2 linked regions of the Metabacillus sp. B2-18 genome follow. The protein of the gene in region 2 interacts with the protein of the main gene of each other region in a pairwise test. Links are inferred from orthologs where the notes say so. Each region holds a gene or a part of one and is shown on either strand. Other genes may lie near its edges. The genes, in order: LPC09_RS15365 and pknB.

Region 1 (7,523 bases), 1.2 Mb from region 2 along the record:
ACCTAGACTGTAAACAATAAACTTTCCGTTATACTCCTCAATTCCTTGTAAAACATGTGGATGATGACCTAATATTAAGTCTGCTCCAGCATCTACACTAAATCTTGCAAGTGATTTTTGATCCTCATTTGGAACATAGTGTTATGAAAGTGGATCAACACAATTTGAACTCCCTGCTCTCTTAAAGACTGTATGTCTTTCTCGATCGTTGAGCGGATTTCTTCGGTATCCTCCCATCCTTCGTAACCCAATGCACCGATTTTAACTTCCTTAATGGTTGTTATAAATTGATTTTCATAACCAAAATAACCAACATCTCTCTCTTTTAAAGCCTCTATTGTATCTTCATATCCTTTTTGCTTATAATCAAAAATATGATTATTTGCTAAATTGACTGCCTCAATTCCACCAAGTTTTAGTATTTGGGCATATTCAGGATCTCCTTTAAAACGAAATGTTTTCTCAGCTTTTTCTGTTGCATTCGTTAAGGTTGTTTCTAAATTTACAGTAGTAAGGTCATCTTTTTTAAAAACATCATTAAGTCCTTCTAAAAAGTAAGACAGACCATTCGTAGAAGCTGTATGAACAAATGAACCATTATACTCAAAATTCTCATCCATTCCTAGTGTAAAATCACCAGCAGCACTAATTTTTATTGACGCATCTACATCACTTGGCACTTCCACTAGTTGTTTTTCAGATATAACACTCTCTTTTCCTTCATGCTCAGATGTCGTTACAACTGCTGATTTTTCTGGTTTTAGCAGTGAATATGCAGAACTTACTATTATGATAAAAATAATGCCAAGAAGTATTCTTCTATAAACCTTTTTAAGTCTTCTTCGTTTCCTTCGATTGGTTACCCTTGATAAAGATGCCTTTTTCTCGTCCATTTCTTTTTCCCCTTTTTGCAAAAGTGCTCTACTTAACATACTTTAAAACTTAAACATGTAAATGCAACTATAAGTTAGAGTTTAAATAAGAATAGTTTAATATACATATAACGATATTTTCTACCTAATTGTTACATTTTTTTAAAACAAATTACCTACACTATTATTCTATCGGTAAATTTTTATATTTTATTAATATATATAAAGTTAGTTAGCTTGAATGAATTTCTTTTAAATGATGAAACTATTCATGTATAATAAAAATGAGTCAAATTTCATAGGGAAAAATAACTATTAATCTTGGAGGACTGTTTATGAGTATATATCATTTTACAGCGAAAGCAATGAATGGAACGGAAAGATCTCTTGAAGACTATAAAGGAAAAGTATTATTAGTTGTTAATACTGCAGGTAGATGCGGATTTACATATCAATATGAAGACTTACAAAAGCTGTACAATCGCTATAAAGAAAAAGATTTTGTAATATTAGGGTTCCCTTGTAATCAATTTGATAACCAAGAACCTGATTCAAATGACGCCATTCAAGCGAACTGTCTATTAAACTATGGTGTTAGTTTTCCATTATTCCAAAAAATAGATGTAAGAGATGAAAACATTCACCCATTATTCGATTATCTATCACAAAGTAAACCTTTTGAGGGATTCAATCCTTTCCATCCTGTTGCAAAAATACTAATTCCGTTACTAAATGAAAAACACCCAGAATATTTAACAGATAATTACTCAATTAAATGGAATTTCACAAAATTCTTAATTGACCAGGAAGGTAACGTTGTAAAACGTTTTGAATGTACAACAGATCCTATTGACATGGAGCAGGATATAGAAACATTATTAAATAATGTAACAGCGTAAATACATGCCAAAAACTATTGGAACTTTATTCTGTTCCAATAGTTTTCCTTTTCTAACTATGATTTTCTAGAATTTCCTTAAAAATGTTTTTTACTTGATGCAGTTCATTTTCTTCTATTGTAAATTTAATAATCGATTCATCTAAATCAAGTGCTTCTGAAAAAAGACCAGCAAGGCCCCTTGCACGGCGGTCGACTTCTACTACAACCTCTATTTTATGATCATCAATTAAGAAAAACAAAACTTCCACTTCATCGAATTTTCCATAATACGAACCCGTTGTTGGAATAAATTCAAATTCTTGTACAAACGGTAATCTTTTTCTTAATTTAAATGAAGCCTCTTCGTTTTTGACCTTTCTTAAGGAAAAACCTAATTCTTTCATAACATTTAAAATCTGATCCATCATATTATTAGGTAAAATTGTCACAATATCTCGATCTTGTGGATCAAAAGCACCTTTTATGTCCACACCTGTTTGAATCCATACTTGTGATGAACCTACACTAACCGGTGTGTCTAATGGCATTTCAATTTGGAAAGGGAATGTTTTAGTTTCTCCAGGCATAATGACAAACGGTTCATTTAACTTAATGGTTGCGATCACAGCATGCTTATTGATTACGCGATCATCTTGTTCTTTTTCATAATTTGTGTTGACTGTTAAATAGATCTCATCAACTGCTTGTTCTACATTTCCACCTTGTACATCAATAACTCCTTCTACTTTTTCACCAATCATGATGGATGATTTAGAAAGTTTAGCATCAACCTTTGCAGAACCAACTCCAACACTTGCCAGTATTTTATTAAAAAATGACATCCTGATTCCTCCTCATTTTATGACCCTCTTATATCCTTCATAATTTGATTGATTTCATCATATGGTTCATCTAATTGGAGCATTTTACGTAGAATTCTTTTTGTATGGTCTGTAATATCCAACTCTTCTTCCCATGATCTTTTTTCCCTAGTTTTCGGTTGATATGAGGAATAAAGTAAAAATAAAAGAAAATGACCTAATGCATAAAAATCACTTTTAAATGAAACTTCTCGAAACAACTTTTTCTCTAAAGAATCAAATTGTTCAGAATGATTATCATTTATGAATCTAGCCAGACCAAAATCAATAATGTACTTTTCTTCTTCATTTTTCAAGATATTAGGAATACGTAAGTCACGGTGAACCCATCCAATATCATGAAACAATTTTACTAATACAAGTACGTCATAAAGCTCTTTCAATGCTTCTTCTTCTGAAAATGTCATATTTTCTATAAAAATTAAATCTTCATATGTTTTTCCTTTTTTATATTCCATCACAATAAAATGTTTTTCATTTTCTATAAATTCATCATAAAAAGCTGGAATAGAAGAATCATTTAAAGTTCTTAAAATAGTGACTTCATGTTTAAAAGATTCTTCCCCAGACTTTTCGAGCATTTTATATTTCCGTAATTGCTTTAGCACTTTATTCTGATTTTCTTCATCTTTCACTAAATATGTGAACCCATAGCTACCTTTGCCTAAAAGATTCTTAATGATATATCTTTCATTTACAATTTGATGAGCTTTTAATGGTTGCTCTGTTAGTTCAATCCACTTTTTGGTGAACTTGTTCATTAGCTACTATATGAACTAAAAAAACCACTTGATTTATGCTTTCTTTTGTAATGTTGGTGCCCATACTTTGACGGATGATAATGATGAGATTTTCTTCTTTTAAAATCACTCGAACTGTAGCTTCTTCGGTATGAATGTGAATGTTTACTTGAAGATAATAAAGATTTAAGGATTTTCTTTAACATATTAAATCCCTCTTTCTAAAAATTTTATTTTTATTATAGCTCATTAGTATATACGACAAAAAAGAACAAAGGTTTCATAAATTTCATACAAATAATATAGGAATTTAACTGAATCCATTTCATAATGTATCATTTGTTACCAAAAAACGTATGAATTTCACCTTTATTAGTGTTTTCATCCGTGTATTGTTTATTAACAAGTTCAGGATGAAGAAAGATGTTCGTTTTTTGATTTAAGAGTCATTATTATAAAATTAACTCAACTACAACTACTGTAATAAACAGCCTAAACTTAAAGGACGGTTTAATTATGAATGAAGAAATTAGAAATAAAAAAGCAAACGACCGGTTTCTTGAGCAGCAACTAAAGAATATATTGAAAGAATCTTCTCCTTTTGTTATTACACAAAAAGAAAGAAAAATAATCAACACTATTTCTAATGAAACAAAAATTAATAATAAAAATAATCTTACTAGAACAAATGCATATTTAACATTTTATCGTCAACATCCAGAGATTCATTGGGCTTTTCTTGCGCATATGGTTTCTCGCAATGGTGGATACAATATGACCGATTTGAAAAGTCCTTTACTTGAATCTTTCGTTGATAGCAAGCAACAAACAATTCTGTTTCATTTTTTAGAAAGAGCAAATGCCCTGATTTTTCATGATGCCTTTCCACAGCTATTACTCTATAAAAAAAGCAAAGAAGATTCTACTGATTATTCCCATTTATTACCTTCGTTTCATGTTTCTAAGTTCATGATACCAATTTGGAAATTCTTCTTTACTTCACAACAATCTTCACTGCTAACATATGCATTAATAACGAATGAACAGCATTATGTTGAAAAACACTTAATGACACTTCCTTTCATAAAAAAAACTGTTCTCCTTTCGTTTATGTATTTGCTTCAGGAAAAATTAGGATTCACACATGTTCTTTTTCCTTTTAAACGCTACCGCTTTTTAAATAAGCATTCATTAGCAGGTTTAGAAGTTCATGATTTTTCTTCTGTTAAGACAAGAATAGATACTGGTAAAAAACTATACAACATCCTTTTTTCAAAAAATTGGCTTTCTTCATTTTCTCAGTTTGCTACTAAACATGAACATACAGCTTCACGTCATGATTATTGGCCACATATTTTCACCAATAACATAATGGACGATCCTAAAATTTACAGCCCACCACTAGCTAAGGCTTGGGAGGATGTTCCACACACTTTTCCAAAATACCAAGATTGGTATATAGACTTTTCACAAATAAAGAAATTTAATAACCCCTTAAATATTGAATTTCAAGTTATCACTAAGAATGTAAACCATGATTTAATGCTCATTAAAGCATTGTCAACAATGAAGGAACTATTAACATAATAAAAAAGGCTGACATGTAAAATTCATGTCAGCCTCTCTAGTATTCTTCCTATTCATTCTCTTCATAGTCTAAATCTTCATCGATAATGCATTTGTTAAGAAGGTAATCGAATGTTATATCTGCAAGTTCTCCAAGTTCTTCTTCACCTGGAACATACCCTCTTTTTGTGAGCTCATTGTAAAAGAACTCAGCAATCTCCTCAGTATCAATAATTACTTCTATTTCCTTCACAATATCGCCCCCCTTCTATTTTTTATGTCCATTTAAAGGGACATATGCAAATCAATGAATATTTTTTTATAAGACTTTATAAAATGAACTGGAATAAATATAAAGTAAAAACATATAGTTAGTTTTAAGTGGACAAGCTTAAAAAAGGGGCGGTAATCGATATGTTAAAAGACATCCAATATACTTCAGACTATAGTGAAAAGAAACAACAAAATTCGAAAGAACGTGTACTAGATTTTATTGATGGGAAAGGCTTTGATTCTCTTTTAGAAAATTCTTTAAAAACATTATTTTATGGAATGGTCTTTTTCTGTGTTCCTTACCTTATTTATCTCATAATCTCTTTGGCCTTATAAACTATTCTTTATATCTATATAAGCTCTTTAAAATTAAGTTCATCATATCTTTGTATTCTTCATCATGAAACATTTTATATAAGGTTTCATAATCGTTATAGATATCAAGCATTTCATCAATTAGCTTTTTATAATTTTCTTCTTCAACAGGTTGTTTTGTTGACTCGAGACCAATGTAACTATGAATCATTGATGCATAATATCGACTTTCGTCTGAAATCGTATTATGCAAATGAAGCTGCTGCATAAAAGACTCAGCCTCTTGATTGCTGATCATTAGGCTCATTTCATCTTCAGTAGCTTCTAACCATTCTCCATCAGACATGCGATTTAATTCATATGTTAGTTCTTCCCACCCATCTTCGGCATATCTCCACACTTCTGTTCTCACACCTACAATGCGAAATAAAGAGCTTCCGTATCCTTTAACTAAAACAATATCACCTATTTGATAGTGAACATCAATATTTATTTTCTCTGTCTCAATAAGAGATCCTTCATAATCAGAAAATAATTGAAGGGCATTTTCATAATACAAAATATCACCATGATTCACTTCGTACGCATATTGATGATCAACAAAATGGAGCTTTGTTATGGTACCCACAGTTCCATACATAATAATCACGACAATATCCCCTATTTTAAATTTTGGTCTGTTTTTATTTTTCATTTTTCATCTCTCCTTTGTCGTGATTGTAAGGATAAGATAGTATATGCTGAAACTTAAAATTCGTCATGGATAGTTTTTTACAACGAAAACTAAAAGGACAAAGATGAGCTTAGTTCATCTTTGTCCTTTTAGTTATATTCTTCTTAAAATTTCATTTTGATAACGATCCCAGGCATCGTCGAAAACTGACATACTTTGTAAATAATGACCGTTCATCTCCAAATAAGAACTTAGCTCATCATAACTATCAGTTGTCTTTGGAAAAGCATGATCAAGATACGCATCATTGGCAAATTTAGATAACTCATCCTTTGGTTTTGGATGACGATATTTCATTAAATAATGATAAAAGGACTTCATCTGGTATTCCCCCGTTGTTTTTGCTTATTAAAGACTAGGATAATACAACTGAAGAACTTTAATCAAGCCTCGATTATATTTCTCCCTTAACTAAAAAGTGATCTTCTTAAACCCTCAACTAATATAACAAGTAAAACCACAGCAGATTTACTGTGGTTTAGTTCCGGTAAATTTTAAACACTCATTTCTTCATACTGAAAATCTATCTCAAATCCAAGATCCTTGAGCATTTTATGGTCTGCAGTGCTTTCTTGTCCAGCTGTTGTCAAATAATCTCCTACAAATATGGAATTTGCTGCATATAAGCCAAGTGGTTGTAGAGACCTTAAATTCACTTCACGTCCACCAGAAATTCTAATTTCTTTTGTTGGGTTTATGTATCGAAATAAAGCTAGTACTTTCAAACAATATCTAGGATTTAAATCATTTGTCCCTTCAAGAGGTGTACCATCTATTGCATGTAAAAAGTTTACAGGGATTGAATCTGCATCTAATTCTCTTAAACTATATGCCATATTCACCACATCATCTAATGTTTCACGCATTCCAACAATTACACCAGAACAAGGTGAAATACCACTCTGCTTTACCAACTCAACTGTATTCGTACGATCTTCGTATGTATGTGAAGTTGTGATAGAAGAATGATGTTCTTTTGATGTATTTATATTATGATTATAACGATCTACTCCGGCTTCTTTTAAACGCCTTGCCTGATCTGGTTTTAAGATACCTAGGCATGCACAAATTTTCAATCCATATTTGTCCTTTATTTCACCAACAGCAGATGTTACATGATCAACTTCCTTATCACTTGGTCCCCGGCCACTTGCAACAATACAATATGTTCCCACTTTTAGGTTATGAGCTTGCTCTGCACCTTTTAAAATAGATTCTTTATCTAGCATTCTATATTTCTCTATTGGTGCTTTTGAAACAACT
Region 2 (7,624 bases):
GATCTTGAAAGTGCGGAAGGATGAATGTAATGACAAAAATTGTTTTTATGGGAACACCTGATTTTTCTGTTCCGGTTTTAAGAAGACTGGTTGAAGAGGGCTATAATGTTGTAGGAGTTGTTACTCAACCTGATCGGCCAAAAGGAAGAAAGAAAACATTAACTCCTCCTCCTGTTAAAGTTGAAGCTGAGAAACATAATATTAAGGTTCTTCAACCAGAAAAAATTCGTCATGAAGTTGAAACTGTTTTGGAATTGGAACCAGATTTAATTGTAACAGCTGCTTTTGGTCAAATTTTACCTAAAGAGCTCTTAGAAGCCCCTAAACATGGATGTATTAATGTTCATGCTTCACTATTACCAGAATTAAGAGGTGGAGCACCAATTCATTATTCGATCTTACAAGGGAAAACTAAAACAGGTATTACCATCATGTATATGGCTGAAAAGCTGGATGCTGGAGATATTTTAACACAAGCTGAAGTTGAAATTGATGAAAAAGATACAGTAGGTACTCTCCATGACAAGCTTAGTGAAGTAGGAGTTAAGCTCTTAATAGATACTATTCCACCATTATTAGAAGGGAAAATAGTACCGCAAAAGCAGGATGATTCTAAAGCTACTTTTGCTTCTAATATTAAACGGGAACAAGAAATGATTGATTGGACGAAGCCTGGAGAGGAAATATATAACCAAATAAGAGGACTTAACCCATGGCCTGTTGCGTTTACTAGCTTTCAAAATCAACCACTAAAAATATGGTGGAGTGAGAAGGTCGTAAATAAAAATGAATCTACTCCAGGAACGATTATTGGATTTGACCAAGATGGGATTGTTGTTGCAACAGGAAATGATACTGCGATAAAAATAACGGAGTTACAACCTTCAGGTAAAAAAAGAATGCGTGGGGAAGATTATTTAAGAGGTACCACAATGACAGTTGGTGAGAAATTAGGCGATGAAGATGAAAAACAAAATGACCGTACGTGATGTGGCTGTTGAGACATTACTTCAAATTGAAAAAAATCAAGCATACAGTAACTTACTTTTAAATTCTATGATTAAGAAATATCAAGTGAATACAAAGGATATTTCTTTGTTAACTGAAATTGTATATGGAACTTTACAACGAAAAGATACCCTTGATTATTACTTAGAGAACTTTATAAAGAAAACAAAAAAAATCGATGCGTGGGTAAGAATTTTGCTTCGCATCTCAGTTTATCAAATGGTTTATCTAGATCGTGTACCGGAGCGAGCAATTTTTTTTGAAGCAGTAGAAATTGCTAAAAAAAGAGGACATAAGGGAATTTCTTCTTTTGTCAATGGTGTACTAAGATCGCTACAAAGAGAGGGTTTATCAGATATAAACCAGATTGCTGATCCTGTTGAAAGACTCTCGATTAAAACGAGTCACCCAAAATGGTTAGTAGAAAAGTGGATTGATCAGTATGGGTATGAAGAAACAGAAAAAATGTGTGAAGCTAATCTAACACCACCATCACAAACTGCCCGAGTAAATCAAACAAAAATGACAGTTGATGAACTAATGAAGACATTAAATCAAAATGGAGTAAGTGTAGAACATGGTGATCTAGCGGTTGATGCAATTAAAGGGACAAAAGGAAACCTTGCCTTGACTGATGCATTCTCTGAAGGTTTTTTAACGATTCAGGATGAAAGTTCAATGCTGGTTGCAAGAGCGCTGAATCCACAAATTGGTGAAACAATTTTAGATGCTTGTGCTGCGCCTGGAGGAAAGTCTACACATATAGCTGAAAGAATGGAAGGAACAGGTACTGTTCACTCATTGGATCTTCATGAGCACAAAGTAAAGCTAATTAAACAACAAGCAGAACGACTTAATTTAACAAATATTCAAGCAGAGGCTTTAGATAGTAGACTTGCAGGAGAGCGTTTTGAGAAAAATAAGTTTGACCGAATTTTAGTAGATGCGCCATGCTCGGGATTTGGTGTTATTCGAAGAAAGCCGGATATAAAATATACAAAATCTCCTGAGGATGTTCTAAAGCTTGCAGAGTTACAGAAAAATATCTTACATGCTGTTGCCCCTTTATTAAAAAGTAATGGTGTGTTAGTTTATAGTACATGTACAATTGACCGAGAAGAAAACACGGATGTTATTCAATCATTCTTAAAACATCATCCTGAGTTTGAACTTGATCAGGGTGCAATTCATCATTTTCCTGAAAACCTTCATCCATATTTTAATGGAGGAGAAGTACAACTGTTACCACATTACTTTGGAACAGACGGATTTTATATAGTATGTTTACGAAAGAAGGGTTAAAATTGGAACAAGCAAAAGCAACGAGGACTAAAAAAGACAACTTAGAGAAGAATAGCAACCCATCCATATATTCTTTAGAACTTCATGAGCTTGAAGATTGGCTAAAAGAACATGGAGAAAAATCGTTCAGAGCAAACCAGGTTTTTGAATGGCTTTACACAAAGCGTGCAACAAGCTTTGAGGATATGTCAAATCTCTCAAAGAGCTTGAGAACACTATTAAATGAGAATTTTACTTTAACAACATTAAATACTTTAATTCAACAAACATCAAAAGACGGGACAATTAAGTTTCTTTTTGAACTTCATGATGGATACTCTATTGAAACGGTTTTAATGAGACATGAATATGGCAATTCTGTATGTGTAACGACACAAGTTGGGTGTAGAATTGGATGTACATTCTGTGCTTCAACTTTAGGTGGTTTAAAAAGAAATTTAGAAGCTGGAGAAATTGTTGCTCAAGTTGTAAAAGTTCAACAAGCCCTTGACGAATTCGAAGAGCGTGTCAGTCATGTAGTTATTATGGGAATAGGTGAGCCTTTTGATAATTATGATGAAATGATGTCATTCTTAAAAATTATTAATCATGATAAAGGCTTAAATATTGGAGCCCGACACATTACAGTTTCTACTAGTGGTATTATTCCGAAAATTTATAAGTTTGCTGATGAAAAGCTGCAAATTAACTTTGCGATTTCTCTACATGCACCAAATACTGAGTTGAGAACGAAGCTAATGCCCATTAATAAAGCATACAAGCTACCAGATCTTATGGAAGCAGTAAGGTACTATGTAGATAAGACTGGACGACGTGTGAGTTTTGAATATGGATTATTTGGTGGAGAAAATGATCAGGTAGAGCATGCTGAAGAACTTGCACAATTAGTGAAAGGGTTAAAATGTCATATTAATTTAATTCCAGTTAACTATGTACCTGAAAGAAACTATGTTCGTACACCAAAAGAGCAAATCAAACTATTTGAAGATACGCTTAAAAAGCACGGTGTTAATGTGACAACTAGAAGAGAACAAGGACATGATATTGATGCAGCGTGTGGCCAACTTCGAGCTAAGGAGCGTAAAGAGGAGACGAGGTGACCATTTTGGAACACATTTTTTTGACTGATAGGGGAAAGGTTAGACAACATAACGAAGATAGTGTTGGCGTGTTTGAAAATGAAACGGGGATATTAGCAATAGTAGCAGATGGTATGGGTGGTCATTTGGCTGGAGATGTTGCAAGTCAAATGACAATCTCTACTTTTAAGGAATTATGGGAACAAGCTCCAACTATTAATGGACCAAGTGATGCTGAAGCTTGGTTAATCGAAAAAGTGGAAGAAGTGAATAAAACTGTTTATGAGCATTCTCTAACTAATTCGGAATGTCAAGGAATGGGGACAACCATAGTTGGAGTTTTGGTTACACCTAGTTTTGCCACCATCGGTCATATCGGAGATAGTCGCTGCTACCTTTTAAATAATAGTGGCTTTAAACAAGTTACACAAGATCATTCACTTGTTAACGAATTGGTAAGATCAGGTCAAATTTCTAAGGAAGATGCAGAACATCATCCTCGTAAAAATGTTCTTTTAAGAGCATTAGGAACTGAACAAACGGTTGATCTTGATGTTAGAACAATTGAACTAGAGGAAAATGATGTACTATTGCTTTGTTCTGATGGATTGTCAAATAAAATATCTGACGAGACATTGGAGCATGAGTTACTTCAATCTAAAGATTTGTCTCATACTGCAAACCATTTAGTACAAATGGCAAATGATAATGGAGGGGAAGATAATATTTCCATTATCATACTAAAAAAGTCGACAAATAAATTAGGTGAAGATCCGTGCTAATAGGAAAAAGAATTAGTGGTCGATATAAAATTCTAGAAGTTGTAGGTGGCGGTGGCATGGCTAACGTTTACCTAGCCCGAGACATGATTCTAGAACGCGAAGTGGCAATGAAGGTGTTGCGCTTTGATTTTTCCAATGATGATGAATTTATTAAACGATTTAGAAGAGAAGCACAATCAGCAACTAGTTTGGCGCATCCAAATATCGTAAGTATATATGATGTTGGTGAAGAGGACGGTATTTACTATATTGTTATGGAGTACGTGGAAGGCCAGACTTTAAAACAATACATACAACAGTTTGCACCAGTTCATCCAAGAAAAGCAGTGAATATTATGGTGCAAATTGCATCGGCCATTCAGCACGCACATGATAATCAAATTATTCATAGAGACATAAAGCCGCATAATATTCTTATTGATCATCATGGAAATGTGAAGGTAACAGATTTTGGAATTGCTACAGCGTTAAGTTCAACGACCATAACACAAACAAATTCAGTATTAGGATCTGTTCACTATTTATCACCTGAACAAGCAAGAGGTGGACTGGCTAATAAAAAATCAGATATTTACTCTATTGGTATTGTTTTATTTGAGTTATTAACTGGACGATTACCGTTTGATGGAGAATCAGCTATCTCAATTGCCCTTAAGCATTTGCAATCAGAAACTCCATCCCCTAAAAGGTGGAATCCTGACATACCCCAAAGTATTGAAAACATAATTTTAAGATCGACTGCTAAGGATCCGTTTCACCGTTATGATTCAGTAGAAGAAATGGAAAAGGATCTTGAAACAGCCTTTGATGTTAGTAGAATTTCTGAGGAACGTTTTTCTATACCTGAAGATGATGAAGCCACCAAGGCTATACCAATTATTACAAATGAGAATTTTAATGAACATAAGGTAGAAGACACCATTGTCAGAAAACCTGTTGGTAACGAGAATTTTAATAATTCCAATCAGGAAGAAAATAGCAATAAAGGAAAAAAGCAAAAGAAACCCAAAAAGAAGAAAAGCAAGCTTGCTACCTTTATCGTTTCAGTATTTTTGATTTTACTTGTTGCAGGTATAGCTGCTTTTACAATCATTCCTTCCTTTTTCCTTCCTAAGGATGTTGAGGTTCCGGACGTTACAGGAAAGTCCTACGAAGAAGCTGTTAACATATTGCTTGATAGTGGATTTGAAGTGGCGGATCCAGTGCTGGTAACAGATGAAGAGGTTGAAGAGGGGTATGTTATTAAAACAGAACCAACCGCAAATGAAATCATCAAGGAAGGCTCTACTATTACAATCTATGAAAGTATAGGAAAAGAAAAAGTGGTATTAGAGGATTATGTTGGAAGAAAAATTGATCGTATTACCTCTATTCTTGAAATGAAGGGCTTTACAGTAGAGGTTGTAAAAGAAGAATATAGTGAGACCGAACCTGCTGGTAACATATTGTCCCAAGATCCTGAAATCGGAGAAGAAGTTGTACCAGAAGACACAGTGGTAGAATTTACGGTTAGTAAAGGGCCAAAACTAGTGAAAATAGAGGATCTGGTTGGGAAAACAAAGGAAGAAGTTAATAAATATATTTCAGAAACAGGATTTAGTGTTAATGTTGATGATGAGTATTCAGCAGAAGTGGAGAAAGGCTCACTCATCAGGCAAAGTCCAAAGGCTGGTACTGAAGTTGTACCAAAAGAAACAACATTAGAAGTTGTCTATTCTCTTGGTCCGGAGCCTAAGCCTTCTAAGACAGTAACAAAAACTGTTACAATCCCTTATGAAACGGAAGAACAGGGCAAAGAATTAGAAGTGAAGATTTCAATTGACGATGAAGAACATTCTATATCAGACGTATTTGAAACCTTTACTATTACTAGTCCTCGGGTAAAAACATTAGAATTTACAATACCACCAAATGACAAAGCTTTTTATCAGATTACTGTGGATAATAAAATTGTAATAACTGAGACTATTCCCTATCCAGAGGGATAGAAATGAACGACGAATGAGAATTCTAAATAGCAAAGAGTTTTTTTATGTTTGCATAGCCTTTTTTAGTAAATATTCACGATCATTTAATCGGAACACATCCAAGGAGGTTATCCATGCCACAAGGGAAAATTGTGAAGGCTCTTAGTGGTTTTTACTATGTTCAAGATCAAGAGAGATTAGTTCAGTGTAGAGGAAGAGGTGTATTTAGGAAGAATAAGATAACACCTCTTGTAGGCGACGAGGTAGAATATCAAGCCGAAAATGACTTGGAAGGATATATTCTTGAAGTCTTTGATCGTAAAAATGAACTTGTAAGACCACCTATTTGTAATGTTGATCAAGCTATTCTTGTATTTTCTGCAGTAGAGCCTGATTTTAGTCCAACGCTTCTTGATCGATTTCTTGTACTAATTGAAGCAAATGAGATCATTCCAATCATTGTTATTAGTAAAACAGATCTTATATCCTCTGATAAAATAAGAGGAGAAGTTCAGTCTTATGCAAAAGATTATGAAAATGCAGGTTATACCGTCTTGTTAACCTCAACGGTCGAATCAACAGTTGAAAATGATTTGCTACCGTATTTAAATGACCATATTTCAGTTTTTGCAGGTCAATCAGGGGTGGGGAAATCCTCTTTATTAAATGTATTAAGACCGGATCTAGAATTGAAAACGAATGATATTTCTTCCCATTTAGGGCGGGGGAAGCATACAACAAGACATGTTGAACTTATTTCAGTAGGAACAGGTTTTGTAGCAGATACTCCTGGTTTTAGTTCACTGGATTTTACAGGTATTGAGGTGGAAGATCTTTCATACTGTTTTCCAGAGATGCGTGAACGAAGTAGTAGCTGTAAATTCAGAGGATGCACTCATGTCAAAGAACCAAAATGTGCAGTAAAAGAGGCTGTTGAAAAAGGAGAAATACCGCAATACCGATATGAGCATTATTTAACATTCGTAGAAGAGATAAAAGATAGAAAGCCGAGGTATTAATATGATAAAAATTGCTCCATCGATTTTATCGGCAGATTTTGCTAAATTGGGAGAGGAAATTAAGGATGTTGAAAAGGGAGGTGCAGATTATATTCATGTTGATGTAATGGACGGCCACTTTGTTCCTAACATTACGATCGGACCACTTATTGTCGAGGCTATAAGACCTGTAACAAAGCTTCCTTTAGACGTTCATTTAATGATTGAACAACCTGATTTGTATATTAAAGAATTTGTCCGTGCAGGAGCCGATATTATTACTGTTCATGTAGAAGCTTCTAAACATCTGCACCGAACAATTCAACTTATTAAGTCTGAAGGAATAAAAGCTGGTGTTGTGTTAAATCCACATACACCAATTGAGTTAATATTACACATTCTTGAGGATATTGATATGGTATTGTTCATGACTGTTAATCCGGGCTTCGGTGGGCAATCATTCATACCGCAAGTCTTACCTAAGATAA

The links.
Region 1: the proteins of pknB (region 2) and LPC09_RS15365 interact in binary tests that used the Bacillus subtilis proteins (3 or more experiments, as listed by UniProt). The link is inferred for Metabacillus sp. B2-18 from one-to-one orthologs.

Annotation. Positions count from the first base shown.
Region 1 is NZ_CP088245.1:3,040,507-3,048,029, forward strand. The notes cover bases 1,504-4,401. They hold LPC09_RS15365 (serine/threonine protein kinase), read right to left. Parts: upstream 3,395-4,401; coding sequence 2,612-3,394; downstream 1,504-2,611. Other genes in these bases: LPC09_RS15355 (glutathione peroxidase), read left to right, coding at 1,504-1,771; LPC09_RS15360 (sporulation protein), read right to left, coding at 1,824-2,594; LPC09_RS15370 (hypothetical protein), read right to left, coding at 3,394-3,579; LPC09_RS15375 (DUF2515 family protein), read left to right, coding at 3,890-4,401. In the rest of the region: more of LPC09_RS15355, read left to right, coding at 1,208-1,503; more of LPC09_RS15375, read left to right, coding at 4,402-4,960; LPC09_RS15380 (YozD family protein), read right to left, coding at 5,010-5,192; LPC09_RS15385 (hypothetical protein), read left to right, coding at 5,354-5,548; LPC09_RS15390 (hypothetical protein), read right to left, coding at 5,550-6,221; LPC09_RS15395 (YozE family protein), read right to left, coding at 6,354-6,581; biotin synthase BioB, read right to left, coding at 6,755-7,523.
Region 2 is NZ_CP088245.1:1,882,183-1,889,806, forward strand. The notes cover bases 3,663-6,661. They hold pknB (Stk1 family PASTA domain-containing Ser/Thr kinase), read left to right. Parts: upstream 3,663-4,164; coding sequence 4,165-6,159; downstream 6,160-6,661. Other genes in these bases: LPC09_RS09445 (Stp1/IreP family PP2C-type Ser/Thr phosphatase), read left to right, coding at 3,663-4,171; rsgA (ribosome small subunit-dependent GTPase A), read left to right, coding at 6,273-6,661. Also shown: def (peptide deformylase), read left to right, coding at 1-24; fmt (methionyl-tRNA formyltransferase), read left to right, coding at 30-989; 16S rRNA (cytosine(967)-C(5))-methyltransferase RsmB, read left to right, coding at 958-2,310; dual-specificity RNA methyltransferase RlmN, read left to right, coding at 2,289-3,410; more of LPC09_RS09445, read left to right, coding at 3,416-3,662; more of rsgA, read left to right, coding at 6,662-7,157; rpe (ribulose-phosphate 3-epimerase), read left to right, coding at 7,159-7,624. UniProt on the Bacillus subtilis protein: Protein kinase that is responsible for triggering spore germination in response to muropeptides, signaling bacteria to exit dormancy.